2 linked regions of the Methylorubrum populi genome follow. The protein of the gene in region 1 interacts with the protein of each later gene in a pairwise test. Links are inferred from orthologs where the notes say so. Each region holds a gene or a part of one and is shown in the gene's direction. Other genes may lie near its edges.

Evidence for each region. The genes of interacting proteins can lie anywhere in the genome.
Region 2: the proteins of dps (region 1) and clpS interact in binary tests that used the Escherichia coli proteins (3 or more experiments, as listed by UniProt). The link is inferred for Methylorubrum populi from one-to-one orthologs.

The regions. Positions count from the first base shown.
Region 1 is NZ_AP014809.1:2,170,176-2,177,411, reverse strand. The notes cover bases 1,835-4,667. They hold dps (DNA starvation/stationary phase protection protein Dps), read left to right. Parts: upstream 1,835-2,899; coding sequence 2,900-3,436; downstream 3,437-4,667. Other genes in these bases: MPPM_RS09910 (catalase family protein), read right to left, coding at 3,495-4,577; MPPM_RS09920 (SDR family NAD(P)-dependent oxidoreductase), read right to left, coding at 1,835-2,595. Outside these bases: MPPM_RS09935 (response regulator), read left to right, coding at 1-142; MPPM_RS09930 (Crp/Fnr family transcriptional regulator), read right to left, coding at 378-1,085; MPPM_RS09925 (hypothetical protein), read right to left, coding at 1,406-1,615; more of MPPM_RS09920, read right to left, coding at 1,789-1,834; MPPM_RS09905 (catalase family protein), read left to right, coding at 4,838-5,917; MPPM_RS09900 (ester cyclase), read left to right, coding at 5,914-6,327; MPPM_RS09895 (SDR family oxidoreductase), read right to left, coding at 6,410-7,236.
Region 2 is NZ_AP014809.1:5,612,755-5,620,077, forward strand. What follows is about bases 2,670-5,589. They hold clpS (ATP-dependent Clp protease adapter ClpS), read left to right. Parts: upstream 2,670-3,891; coding sequence 3,892-4,287; downstream 4,288-5,589. Other genes in these bases: MPPM_RS26145 (serine hydrolase), read right to left, coding at 2,670-3,468; clpA (ATP-dependent Clp protease ATP-binding subunit ClpA), read left to right, coding at 4,310-5,589. Outside these bases: MPPM_RS26135 (S1C family serine protease), read left to right, coding at 1-1,092; MPPM_RS26140 (J domain-containing protein), read left to right, coding at 1,162-1,857; more of MPPM_RS26145, read right to left, coding at 1,984-2,669; more of clpA, read left to right, coding at 5,590-6,808; MPPM_RS26160 (hypothetical protein), read left to right, coding at 6,944-7,216; hemA (5-aminolevulinate synthase), read right to left, coding at 7,232-7,323. UniProt on the Escherichia coli protein: Involved in the modulation of the specificity of the ClpAP-mediated ATP-dependent protein degradation.

The DNA.
Region 1 (7,236 bases):
GGACCGCTGGCCTCCCATCGAGCTGGTCCTGACGGGGGCTCTGGCGCCGGACCTCGACGCTATTCCGGCGCGAGGCGTATTTTGCAACAAGCCCTTCCGCGAGAGCAAGGTAATCTCGGCAATCCGTAGTTTTGCCGCATGAGCCAGAAGCTCCTGTCCGCTTCAGAGCGTCGAATCGAGGGGAGCGAGCAGGCATAAATCCGCCCAACCTGGACATAAGTCATCCTCCGCCAAGCTGCCTCGGAGCGGACCTCCCGAGGGTCTGCGAAGGGTGGGAAGTGGCGCCTCGCGCAAGGCTGTCGCTTGCCCGTTAGCGCGCCATACTGGCCCAGATACAGGAGGCAAGGCACCCAATCGGGGAAGCGCGCCGTCGCCAGCTACCGTGCTAGGTGGAGGTAGCCTGGGTCGAAGCCGCTGGCATAGACGAGCGCATCCCAGGCATGGATGGTGAGGACGTTGCGGCGCAGGGTAAGAAGCTCCTGCTTACGCATTGCCTTGAAGGTGCGGTTGATATGCACGCTGGTGACGCCGAGCGTGTCGGCCAGGCAAGTCTGCGTCAGGGGAAATTGGCAGCGGTGGTCGGCCGCCAAGCCGATTGCCGCGAGCCTCAGGTATAGTTCGCAGATAAGGTGGCCGACCCGCTCGTGGGCGGAGCGCCGGCCCAGGCCGACCAGCCAGGCCCGCTGGATCCCGGCATCGACCAGCGTGGAGCACCAGAGTGCGGTAGCGAGGTTGGGGAAGGCGGCGGTGAGCGCGCGCAGCTTGTCGTGCGGGATCAGGATAACCGTGGCCTTGGTCAGAGCCGCAAGACCGTCCTCGCGGACGGGCAGGTGTAGGTTCTGCAGATCGGGGACATCCCCCGGGAGGTAGAGGCCGAGGATCTGCCGCCGGCCCCCACTGAGCAGCCGGTAGCGGCAGAGCCAGCCGTCGACGACGAGGCAGCACTGCGCAGGCGCATCGCCTGCCCGTACGAGATCGGCTCCGGCCGCGACGACACGCGGTCGCACCGACAGATCCTGGATGGCCCGCTGCTCGGCCTCGGTGAGGGCGGTAAAGCGCGTGAGCGTGCGCACGAGCCCGGCCATCGCATGGAGCGGTTCTGGGTTCACGAAAGCTGGCCTAGGGGATGAACATGGGAGCGCGAACGGCACATGGTCGCCGGCAGCTACGAGAGCCACGCCACGGCGGGCTCAACTTACACGCGAAGAGCCTGGTAGGAAACTACGCTGTTCCTGGGTTAGGAGAGCTTGACGTGGTCGTGACCGACTGTAGGCGCGGGGATGCGCGGCTTCTGACACCCGATCCCAAGCTCGTTGAAAAGCGGTGTATGCAGGCTCAGCCAGGCGAGACAGAGGCAAGGATGGACGCGACAGCTGAGGACCATGACGTCCGTCCGCGCCCCGGACTACCGGAGCGTCGGGGACTCGCCCGGCTGCAAGTGGCGGTCGCCTCCGTCGGGACTGCTCGGCGAAACGTGGTCGTTCAATCGGCCAAGATGTTCGAAGACGTGCTCGAAGGCGGCGGTGACGGCCTTCTCGAAGCTACCGTCGCCCTTGCCCTGGGCATCCTTCAACGCGCCGAGCAACTGGCGGTGCATTTCGGTATCTGTGGACATGACCTACCCTTTTGCCCGGGCATGCCCCGGGGTCGGTAAAAAGCCCCCGCTACCGACGACGGTTCCTGGGACCGTGGCCGCGGGGCCGACGGCGGCGCGCTTACGACGTGGACCTTCGATAGCAACCCGTCGAAGACCGCACGGCGAAGTGAGGCCGCCGGCTATCAGGAGGGCTAAGCTCCCATGGTCATGACCGAACCGCCGTCGACCCTGAGGAACTCGCCCGTGATAAAGCTGGCATGTTCCGAGCAGAGGAACGTGACCGCGGCGGCGACTTCCTCCGCGCGGCCGCGCCGCTTGGCGACGATGCCGGGGCGCTCCTCGTCCAGAGTGACCTGGACCGCTTCGTCGAACGAGATGCCTTTCTCCTTGGCCTTCTTCTCCATCTGCGCGTCAGTCATCGGCGTTGCGATGAAGGCCGGCCCGACCGCGTTCACAAGCACGCCGTCCGGCCCGTAGGCCTTGGACAATCCTTTCGCGAGGTTCAGGACGCCCGCCTTGGCCGCCGCGTAGGGCAGTTCCTCGACGTAGGGCTGCACGGCGTCCTCGGACGAGAACAGCACAACGCGGCCCCAGCCCGCCTTGCGCATGTGCGGAATGAAGGCCCTGGTCGCGCGCACCCCGGCCATGAGGTCGGTCTGCAACGCCTCAAGCCAGTCGTCGTCGGTGAGGTCCAGGAAGTCCCCCGACGCCCCGGTGATCCCAGCGGCGCAGACGAGGATGGTCGGCTTGTCGTCGAAGGCCATGTTGGCGAAGGCGGCGAGCACCTCGATCCCCTTGGCCGTGCTCAGGTCCGCTTCGATGGCACGGACCGGGCCCAGCGCCGCCAGTTCCTCGGCGGTGGCCTGCAACTCAGGGCCTTCCTTGTCGGTCAGGACGACGTGGACGCCTTCGCGCAAGAGATGTTCGGCGGTCGAGCGGCCCATGCCAGACTTGGCTCCCGTCACGACCGCGATCCGTCCGCTGATGCCAAGATCCATCTGTCTCGTTCCGTCACCGTTCGAGAGGGCCGCCCCGTGTCACACCATGAGCGGTGAATGGGAAGTCCGCCTTGCGGGAGAGGTTCCGTGGGAGTTCCGTGCTCCGGCCTTCTCGCCGAGGTGATGCAGGCTTGAAGTTCCCGTTCCACCTCTTCGTGACAGATACCTGAACTCGTCGCGACGACCCCATGACGGGCCGGTGCGACCCTTGGCGGCCAGGGGCTGGGGTGCCCAAAGGTCGGACCCGACCAGGGAACCTCCTCCGCTCTACACAATTGCCGCCTCGGCATCACGGAGCAGAAGCATGGCGACGAGCAGCACCCCGCGTACTCATCGGACCCGCAACAATACCGATTCCAACGCCAAGAAGGTGTCCATCGAGGCTTTGAACGCCCGGCTGGCGGACGGCATCGACCTCGCGCTGGCGATCAAGCAGGCGCACTGGAATCTCAAAGGGCCGCAGTTCATCGGGATCCACCTGATGCTGGACGGCTTCCGTGCCGAGATCAGCGGCTTCAACGACAAGGTGGCCGAGCGGGCGGTGCAGCTCGGTGGCACGGCCCTGGGAACGGCGCAAATCGTGGCCGACAAGACCAAGTTGCCCGCCTACCCGACCGGCATCTACGCCATCGCCGACCACGTCGCCGCGCTGATCGACAGCTACGCCGCCTACGCCAACGCCGTGCGTGAGAACATCGACGAGACGGACGAGGCGGGTGACGCCGACACGGCGGACCTGTTCACGGAGGTGTCCCGCGCCGTCGACAAGCACCTCTGGTTCCTCGAAGCCCACGTGCAAGAGCCGACGGGTCAGATGCGCGACGGCGACGCTCGCAATTGAGCCGTGGCCGCCCCTTCGTACCTGACCGTACTGAGGGGCGGTCGCAAGAAACGTGGTGTCAGGCCGGGATGCTTTCGGGCGAGGCTGTGTTCTCTGCGGTCACGCCATTCTCGCGATGCCGGAAATCGCTCAGCGCCCGATAGACCTGCAGCCGTGCGCGCATCACCGAGCCAAGCGGCCGGTGCTCCGCGAGGCTGTGCGCCGGCCGGAAGGTCATCACCTCGTCGAAGTAGTGCACCCGCTCGGGTGAGTAGGCATCTTGGCGCGGCAGCCGAAGCGTCGCCACCGTCCGGTACGGGCTGACCGCGACCGGCCAGTCGACCGAGGCGTCCTCGATGGGCTGGCGCTCAGCATCCGCCCAGAGCTGCGCCTTAAGCTCGTACACCACCTCGTTGTCGCGGAAGAACGCCGCGGCCGCGTGGCGGAAACCGTCCTCGTCATCGTGTGAGTCGAGCCGCCATTCGGCCAGGTCCAGCTGCGCCTTCGAAGCCGGGACCGCGCCGAGCTTGGCGACGTAGTCCCCGAACCGCATCGGAGCTTGGCTGAAGTAGCTGTCGGCGAGCGGATGGCTGTAGGGGTGGCCGAGGAAGTCGGCCATGGCGCTCTCCGTGCCGAAGGCATGCAACACCCGGTTGAGGTTGCGTGCGGTTGCGGCGACCGCACTCTTCACGCCTTCGGGCAGGCCGGTCGCCTTGCCGATCACGGTTCCGTCGCGCAGGAACCCGGCAGCCGTCCCGGACGGGAAGGTCGTGCCGGTGGCGAGCACGAAGTCCTGGGTCTCGACGTCGTGGCCGGGCAGCTTCTCGCCGGGCACCCCGAAGACCTTGATCGACATGCCGCGGTGGGTCGACACGCGGTCGCCCAGGGTTTCGCCCGGCCCCTGGGCGAAGCGCACGGCTACCTTGTGCATCCCGGGCTTGGCGAACAGACCCTGTGCGAGTTCGGGCGGCAGGCCTTCGGGGACGACCAACTCCCCGGTGACGCAGGCAGAGCTTTTCGCGTGGCTCGCGCGCACCGCGTGACGCTCGCGCTTCTCCACGACCTGCGACTGCTGGGTCATCCCCTGGATGATGCCGTCGATGGACTTCTGCTCGTCCGGGGCAGGCGTCTCGATGTCGGGCGCGTAACGGAGGTAGGTCATGGGCATCTCCTGATCGTGTCGTGCGCCAACGGGATTGCTTGACGTTGGCCGGGGTCAGGGCGCGGGATCGACCTGCTGCTTTGGAGCAAAGGGCGGGCGCAAGACGACGAACCCGTGGCGGCTGGGCGGGCCGTACCGCCGACAAGCCGCCCGCCGGGGCGTACGTTCCCGGGTTCGTTCATGGGCGATTGAATGTCGCGCAATCCGGAACGTCACCCACCCGCTGTCGTTCTGTCTCGGCCGCTGCCAGGAGACTGACCGTGCAACCACCCGTTCGATACAGTCCCGATGTCGAGGTGGTGAGGCCCGACGAAGGGCAGACCATCGAACAACTGAACGAGGCCTTCGACACGATCCTGACCAGGGTCGCGGAGCATTCGGGCCATGCCGTGCGCTCGGTCCACGCGAAGTCGCACGGCATCCTCGTAGGGACGCTGACGGTCGATGCGGGGCTGCCCCCCGAACTGGCCCAGGGCCTGTTCGCGAAGGCGGGGGAGCATAAGGTGTACATGCGGATGTCGACCAACGCGGGCGACATCCTACCCGACTCCGTCTCCCTGCCCCGGGGCATCGCCTTGAAGGTCCTAGACGTCGAGGGCGAGCGTCTCCCGGATGCGGAAGGAACGACGCAGAACTTCATCATGGTCAACGGCAAGGTGTTCCAGGCGCCGAACGCCGAGAAGTTCCTCGGCAGCCTCAAGCTGCTCGCCGGCACGACCGACCGGGTGGAGGGACTGAAGGTCGCCGCCTCGACCGTGTTGCGCGGGGTGAACAAGGCGCTGCACGCATTTGGCGTCGACAGCCCCACCATCGGCTCGCTGGGCGGCGCGCCCAACGTCGACCCCCTCGGCGAGACGTACAACAGCCTGACGCCGTTTCGGTACGGTGACTACATCGCCAAGTTCTCGCTGGTCCCGGTCGCCCCCGCCCTGACCGCCCTGACCGGCGCCGAGATCGACGCCTCCGGTCGGCCGTACGCGATCCGCGAGACGGTGCGGTCCGAGATGGCTGGCATCGCCGGTGAATGGGAGTTCCGCGTGCAGCTCTGCCGCGACCTCGAACGCCAGCCGGTCGAGGATCCTACGGTGGAGTGGAAGGAGGACGAGGCACCGTTCCAGCGGGTCGGCGTCCTCCGCGTCCAGCCCCAGGACAGTTGGGATCCGGCCCGGGTCCAGGTGGTGGATGAGGAGATGCGCTTCAGTGTCTGGACCGGGCTCGCCGCGCATCGGCCGCTCGGCAACATCAACCGCGCCCGCAACGCTCCCTACCGGCATTCGGCCGAGTTCCGCGAGCGCTTCAACCGCTGCCCGATCCACGAGCCGGGCGCGGTGCGCCGATGAGGGAGGACAACAAGCGGCTCGTCCGCGCCTACTTCGATGCGTTCCGCGACTGCGACGATGCTTGGTGGGACGCCAACATCGCGCCGGACTTCGTCCGGCACGACCCGGGCCTCGACTTCGAGGTGCGCGGACCGGCGGGCGTGCGCAAGCTCGCCGCGGTCCTGCATGGCGGCCTGTCGGACATTGCTATGCCAGTCGACGAACTCATCGCCGAGGGCGACCGCATACTCGCACGGCTACGTTTCCAGGGGCGGCATACCGGCGAGTTCCAGGGGCTGCCGGCCACCGGGCAACACATCGACATCGTGGTCATGGACCTCTTCCAGGTCGCGGACGGTCGCCTCGTCGAACACTGGGCGTTGATGGACAACCTGACGATGCTCAAGCAACTCGGCGCCGTCGACACGTGACGGCCGGCGACGACGCCGTGACGTGATATAACCCGCGTCCCGGCGGCCACCCCACGGAGGCTGCGTCCGCCGGGATGAGCGATCAGGCGGTGCCGTTGCCGCCGGTGGCGCCATAGACCTCGCCGGTGACGTAGCTCGCCTCCTGGCTCGCGAGGAACACGTAGACCGGAGCGAGTTCAACCGGCTGGCCGGGACGGCCCAGCGGCACCTCGGAACCGAACTTCTCGACGTTCTCCTGCGGCTGGCCGCCCGAGGGCTGCAGGGCCGTCCAGAACGGACCGGGCGCCACCGCGTTCACCCGGATGCCCTTCGCGATCTGCTGCTTGGCCAGCGCCTTCGAGAAGGCGACGATGCCGGCCTTCGTGGTCGCGTAGTCGACCAGGATCTGCGGCGGGTTGTAGGCTACGACCGAGGCGGTGTTGATCACAGAGGCGCCGGCCGGCATGTGCGGTAGGGCGGCCTTGGTGATCCAGAACATGGCGTAGAGGTTGGTCTTCAGCGTCCGGTCGAACTGCTCGTCCGTGATATCGGTGATGTCTTTCTGGTTCGTCTGCTTGCCGGCGTTATTGACGAGGATGTCAAGGCCGCCGAGGTCGGTGACCGCCTTCTTCACGAGTGCCTCGCAGAACCCCTTGTCGGTGATGTCGCCCGGCAGCAGCACCGCCTTGCGGCCCTCCGCCTCGATCAGCTTGGCGACCTCCTGCGCGTCGGGCATCTCGTCCGCGACGAAGCTGAGCGCCACATCGGCGCCCTCGCGGGCGAACGCGATGGCGGCTGCCCGACCGATACCGGAATCGGCACCGGTGACGAGGGCCTTGCGTCCCTCTAGGCGACCGTGGCCGCGATAGCTGGTTTCGCCATGGTCGGGCTTGGGCTTCATCGCCTGCGCCAGCCCCGGGGCTTCCTGCG
Region 2 (7,323 bases), 3.4 Mb from region 1 along the record:
GCCTTCGTGGCGCAGCCCTACATCCTCGCCTTCCTCTACTCGGCGGACGCACCGCGCTCCGTGACCGCCCGCGGCGACCTCTCGGCGGCGGAGAAGACGACCGTCGATCTGTTCGCCCGCGCCTCCCCCTCCGTCGTCCACGTCTTCGCCCAGGCCGCCGCGCAGGGCCGTGGCCTGATGGAGCCGGACGACGAGTTCGGACAAGGGGAGCAGCAGCAGGGCTCCGGCACGCAGACCGGCACCGGCTTCGTTTGGGACGCGGCCGGCCATGTCGTGACCAACAACCACGTGGTCGAGGCCGCGACCAAAGGCGGCGGTTCAATCTCCGTTCGGCTCGCCTCCGGGGAGGTCGTCGGCGCGCGGGTCGTCGGCACCGCGCCGAGCTACGATCTCGCCGTGCTCCAACTCGGCCGCGTGGCCAAGATGCCCCCACCGCTCGCCGTCGGCACCTCGGCCGACCTCAAGGTGGGGCAATCGGCCTTCGCCATCGGCAACCCGTTCGGCCTCGACCACACCCTGACGACCGGCGTCATCAGCGCGCTCCAGCGGCGCCTGCCGACGCAGGAGGGCCGCGAATTGTCCGGCGTCATCCAGACCGACGCGGCGATCAATCCCGGCAATTCCGGCGGGCCCCTGCTCGATTCCGCGGGACGCCTGATCGGCGTCAACACGGCGATCTTCTCTCCCTCCGGCGCCAGCGCCGGCATCGGCTTCGCGGTGCCGGTCGACGTGGTGAACCGGGTGGTGCCCGACCTCATCAAGAACGGCCGGGTGCGCAATCCCGGCATCGGCATTATCGCCGGCCAGGAAGCGACCGCTGCCCGGCTCGGCATCGACGGCGTCGTCGTGCTGCGGGTGCTGCCCGGCTCGCCCGCGGCCCAGGCGGGTTTGCGCGGCGTCGATCCCCGCACCGGCGACATCGGCGACGTCATCGTCGGCGCGGGCGGCCGCCCGGTCCACCGGCTGTCGGACCTCACGGCCGTGGTCGAGGAGGCTGGGCTCGATCGCCCGATCACCCTGCTGGTGGAGCGCGATGGCCGAGTGCGGACCGTCCGGCTGAATACGGCGGATGTGGCGCAGACTCGGTTATGACGTTTCTCACCAGGGCCATGCACCGGATGAGCGCTTTACCCGCGCGCCGAACCGGCCGATGACCGCGGGATGCTTCTCGCCCTCGGCCTTCTGGCGCTCATCGGATTCTGGTGGCTCGGCCGCCGCAACGGGCGCCTGCCCTTCGGCCTGACACCCCGGCTGCTCGCCGGCTACGCGCTTCTGGCGACGGCCTTCGTGCTGTCGCTGCGCGGCAGCTTCATCCCGGCCCTGCTGCTCGGCGCCGGAGGGATCTGGCTCACGGAGGGCGAGGCGGGCGTGATCCGCCGCGTCCGCGCGTGGCGCGGGCATCCGGAGCCGCAGCTGGTGCGCACCGCCTCCCTCGAGCTTGCGCTGCGCTCCGACGGCGCCCCGCTCGACGGGACCCTCTTCGTCGGGCCCTTTGCCGGGCGCCCCCTGTCGGCGGTGCCGACGGAGGCGCTGATTGAATTGACGATCCTTCTGCGCCCCCACGATCCCGAGGGCACGCGCCTGTTAGAGGCGTATCTCGACCGCCGGCAGTCCGGCTGGCGTGTAGACGCTGATAGCGATGGATACCCGCGGCCGGGCGGCGCGGCGAAGCCAGGGACGATGACGGAGGAGGAGGCTTATCAGGTCCTGGGGCTTGAGCGCGGGGCGTCCCTGGAGGAGGTCCGCACGGCTCATCGGACGCTGATGAAGCGGCTGCATCCCGACCAGGGCGGCAGCGTCGAGCGGGCGGCGCGCGTGAACGCGGCGCGTGACAGGCTGGTGAACCGACATCGCTAGAACTCCACGCGCGTTGTCAGGGTCGATGGGTCGAATGAGGTCGCGGCCGCTGGCTGCGGCTCTTGTCGTCGGTCCGCCGCCGGCCGAACGCGCCGGCAGCCGCACCGCGAGATCGGATCGAGGCGATCAGCTGCGGGTGGCGAAGCAGTTGAAGCCGTTCTTCTTGAGCGCGGTGCAGGCATCCTGCGCGGCGCCCTGCTCGGCGAAGCCCGAGAAGCGGGCGCGGAAGAGCGTGGTACCGCCGTGAGACACGCGCACCGTGTAGGGCGCGGCCTTGGACAGCATGCCGGTGCGGCTGCGGGCGTCGGCGAGGATCGACTTCGCCTTGTCCTCGTCATCCATGGCGCCGAGCTGGATCACCCACGGCGTCGGCGTGACCGCCTTGGCGCCGTCGCTGCGGGCATCCTTCGGCGGTCCCTCGGCGCGGGACGCGACGCCCTCGACGGCGGGCAGGCGGGCGGTCGATTTGCCGCCCGTGCTCGGGAACGGTGCCTGGCTCGCCGACCCGGCATAGGCCTGGGCGGCGTTCGGCAGCGCCTGGAGGCCGGCGCGGCGCGACCCCGGCGTGGTCGTGGCCGGACGGATGTCGAGCGGAGCGTTGCTGGTGGAACTCGTAGTCTCGACCGCGTCGTCGTCCGCCGAGGCAAGCACGGTGCGGGTACGGGACTCCGCCTCGGCGATGACCGCCGGACGGCCGCGCTCGGCCACTTCGACGACCGGTGACGTCTGGCGGGCGCCGGCATAGGCGCGCGGCAGGTTGGCGCGCACGAGGTCGGCCATGATCCGGTCGCGGCTCGCGCCGGACTTTCCGCCGAGAACGATCGCCACGATCTGCCGGTCACCGAGTTTGGCCGCCGTCATCAGGTTGAAGCCGGAATCGCGGGTGTAGCCGGTCTTGATGCCGTCCACGCCCTCGACATTGCCGAGCAGGCGGTTGTGATTGCCGATGGTCCGGCCGCGGAAGGCGAAGGAGCGGGTCTGGAAGTAGCGGTAGTAGCGCGGGAACCGGTCCTGGATCGCGCGGGCCAGGATGGTCAGATCCTGGGCGGTGGTGATCTGGTCCGGATCGGGCAGGCCGGAGGCGTTGGCGTAGTGGGTGCGGCTCATGCCGAGCGCCTTGGCCTTGCGAGTCATCATCTCGGCGAACCGCGGCTCGGAGCCGGCGATGTTCTCGCCGATGGCACAGGCCACGTCGTTGGCCGATTTCGTCACCAGCGCCTTGATCGCTTCCTCGACGGTGACGGTCGAACCGGGCCGCAGGCCGAGCTTCGAGGGGGCCTGGGCGGCGGCATTGGCCGAGATGGTCAGCGGCGAGTCGAGGTCGTAGCGGCCCTTCTCCAGCTGCTCGAACAGCATGTAGAGCGTCATCACCTTGGTGATCGAGGCCGGATGGCGCAGCGCGTCCTCGTTCACCGCGTGCAGGGTCCGGCCCGACTTCACGTCGACGACCATGGCGGCGTAGGGCGGGTTGTAGCCGCTCACCGCCTTGCGTGCGTGGCCTCGGCGCTTGGCCTCGGCGGGATCGGCCACCGCGACGAGAAAACTCGTCGCCAGGAGCAGCACGGCGACAGCGCGGGACCCCGTGGCGGGCCGGCCTTCTACGCGACGCATCTCGAAACCTTCGCCTCGACAGTCGGACCCTCGAGCCCGGCTGGCACCCTTCACGGACGCCGCCACCGGCTCCGCAATCTCTGGCGAGGACGGTAGGACGAACGCGGTTACGCGCCCGTTAATGCGGCCCCAGGGACGTTCGAGATCGTCCTTTCGCCACAGGGGTTAAGCCGATCTTGACGAAACCGGCCCGTCTCCGGTCCGCACCGTCCCGCAGAGCGCGTCGGACGCCGTGCCGGCCCGCTCTGCGGGACGGTCTGTCACGATCATGCGGCGGCAAAGTGAGGACGAGCGGGACCGGACAGTTTCACGCACCTCACTGGCGCAGCCGCCGATCGGCCTATAGATTGCCTCTTGAGCACCGCACCCCTCGCCGGGGCGCCGGTGCCGAAGGGCTGCCAGACCAGGGTCGCTTCGATTCAGATGTCTTCCAAGCTGATCCAGAACGACGTGCAGGAGGCGGATCGGGGGCGGGTTCCGGTGCGTGCGGCTTCGACCCCGCGCAATCCGGGCGACGACGATCGTTCGGGCACCGCGATCATCACCCGCACCAAGCCGCGGGCGAAACGGCCGAGCCTGTATCGCGTGCTGCTGCTCAACGACGATTACACGCCGATGGAGTTCGTCGTGCATGTCGTCGAGCGCTTCTTTAACAAAAGTCACGAAGACGCCTACCAGATCATGATGCACGTCCACCACAATGGCGTGGGGGAGTGCGGCGTGTTCACCTACGAAGTCGCGGAAACGAAAGTGACGCAGGTGATGGATTTCGCCCGCAAGCACCAACATCCGCTTCAGTGCGTTATGGAAAAGAAATAGGCATCCAGCGAAGGCCAGAGCATTGCCAAGCTTCTCACGCAGCCTCGAGCAAGCCCTCCACCGCGCCCTGGCCCTGGCCGGAGAGCGCCGCCACGAATACGCGACCCTCGAACATCTCCTGCTCGCGCTCGTCGATGACCAGGATGCCGCCGCCGTGATGCGGGCCTGCAACGTCGAGATCGACGTGCTGCGCCGCAATCTCGTCGAGTATGTCGACACCGAACTCTCGAACCTGACGGGCGACGGGCGCCAGGACGCCAAGCCGACCGCCGGCTTCCAGCGCGTCATCCAGCGCGCGGTAATCCACGTGCAGTCGTCGGGCCGCGAGGAGGTCACCGGCGCCAACGTGCTCGTCGCGATCTTCGCCGAGCGCGAGAGCCACGCCGCCTACTTCCTGCAAGAGCAGGACATGACCCGCTACGACGCGGTGAACTACATCAGCCACGGCATCGCCAAGCGGCCGGGCGCCTCCGAGGCCAAGCCCGTGCGCGGTGCCGAGGAGGAGAGTGCCTCAGAGCGCCCCGGCGGAGAGGACAACGAGGCGCGGCCGAAGAAGAAGGGCGACGCGCTGGAGGCCTACTGCGTCAACCTCAACAAGAAGGCGCGCGACGGCAAGATCGATCCGCTGATCGGCCGCCATTCCGAGGTCGAGCGCACGATCCAGGTGCTCTGCCGCCGCCAGAAGAACAACCCGCTGCTGGTGGGCGACCCCGGCGTCGGCAAGACGGCGATCGCCGAGGGCCTCGCGCGGAAAATCATCCAGCACGAGGTGCCGGAGGTACTGGCCGACGCGACGGTCTTCTCCCTCGACATGGGCACGCTGCTCGCCGGCACCCGCTACCGCGGCGACTTCGAGGAGCGCCTCAAGCAGGTGATGAAGGAGATCGAGGCGCATCCCAACGCCATCATGTTCATCGACGAGATCCACACCGTGATCGGTGCGGGCGCCACGTCGGGCGGCGCGATGGACGCCTCGAACCTGCTGAAGCCCGCGCTGGCGTCGGGCGCCCTGCGCTGCATCGGCTCGACCACCTACAAGGAGTACCGCCAGTACTTCGAGAAGGATCGCGCCCTGGTGCGCCGGTTCCAGAAGATCGACGTCAACGAGCCGTCGATCCCGGACACGATCGAGATCCTCAAGGGCCTCAAGCCCTATTTCGAGGAGTTCCACAAGCTGAAATACACCACCGATGCCGTGAAGGCGGCGGTGGAGCTGTCAGCCCGCTACATCAACGACCGCAAGCTGCCCGACAAGGCGATCGACGTGATCGACGAAACCGGCGCCTCGCAGATGCTGGTGCCGGAGGCGCGCCGCAAGCGCACCATCGGCGTCAAGGAAATCGAGACCACCATCGCCACGATGGCGCGCATCCCGCCCAAGACCGTGTCGAAGGACGACGCGGTGGTGCTCAAGAACCTGACCGAGAACCTGAAGCGGGTCGTCTACGGCCAGACCAACGCCATCGAGGCGCTGACCTCGGCGATCAAGCTGGCCCGCGCCGGCCTGCGCGATCCCGACAAGCCGATCGGCTCCTACCTGTTCGCCGGCCCGACCGGCGTCGGCAAGACCGAGGCCGCCAAGCAGCTGGCCGCCTCGCTCGGCGTCGAGATGCTGCGGTTCGACATGTCGGAATACATGGAGCGCCACACGGTCTCGCGGCTCATCGGCGCGCCGCCCGGCTATGTCGGCTTCGATCAGGGCGGTCTGCTCACCGACGGGATCGACCAGCACCCGCACTGCGTGCTCCTGCTCGACGAAATCGAGAAGGCGCATCCGGACCTGTTCAACATCCTGTTGCAGGTCATGGACCACGGCAAGCTGACCGACCACAACGGCAAGCAGGTCGATTTCCGCAACGTCATCATCATCATGACCTCGAACGCGGGTGCCTCCGATCTGGCGAAGTCGGCCTACGGCTTCACGCAGTCGAAGCGCACGGGTGACGACGTGGAGGCGATCAACCGCCTGTTCGCGCCGGAATTCCGCAACCGTCTCGACGCGATCATCTCGTTCGGCCACCTGCCGAAAGAGGTCGTGGCCAAGGTCGTCGACAAGTTCGTGCTCCAGCTCGAGGCGCAGCTGGCCGACCGCAACGTCACGATCGAGCTCTCGGACGAGGCCCGCGACTGGCTCGTGGAGAACGGCTACGACGATGCGATGGGCGCCCGGCCCATGGCCCGTCTGATCCAGTCCACGATCAAGACGCCGCTCGCCGACGAGGTGCTGTTCGGCCGTCTCAAGGACGGCGGCGCGGTCAAGGTCGTGCTGAAGAAGCCGGAGGGTGAGGACGGCAAGGGTGAAACCGGAAAGGGCAAGGGCGAGCTCGGCTTCGAGTTCCCCGCCGGCCCGGTCACGCCGAAGCCGGAGAAGGACGTTACCAACGCCACCAAGCGCAAGCGCTCCAAACCACGCTCGGCGCCGCGCAAGAAGGCGACCAAGCGTGACGGCGGCCCGTCCGGTGGGGGCTCATCGGGCGGCGGCTCGGTCCGCACCGTGCCGAAGGTCCCGCTCAAGGTCTGACGGAACGAGGCCGCTCACGCGCAAGAGTGAGCGGCCTTCGAGGCCGGTGCGGGTTGCGTTCCCGTGCCGCCTCCCGGATATGGACGGCGCCGCGCTCTGTGAGAGGTCGCGGCATCGGCCAGCAATGGGGGTAGCATGACGAGCGACGCGCAGGAGGAGCCCCTCACGCCTGTCGCGCCACAGCCGGTTTCGCCCCGGCCGAAGCCGCTGACGTCCCGCGAGAGACGACGCCGTCGCCGCAAGGCTCGCCACCGCGGCGAGGAGATCCTCGGCTGGATTCTGGTGCCGGTGATTCTGTTCGGTCTGTTCTGGGGCGCGAACGCCGTGCTGGAAGCGATGGGCACCAGCCCCGGCGTGGTGTGGGATCAGCTCATGCAGGTGAAGGCCGCGCTCGAGAAGAAGATGTAGCCCGAGCGCCGTTCCCTACTCCGCCGCCGCCTTGCTCAGGCCGATCCGCCGCCAGATCGTGCTCAGCGCGTCCACGAGGTGGTCGATGTCGGCGTTGGAGTGGAGCG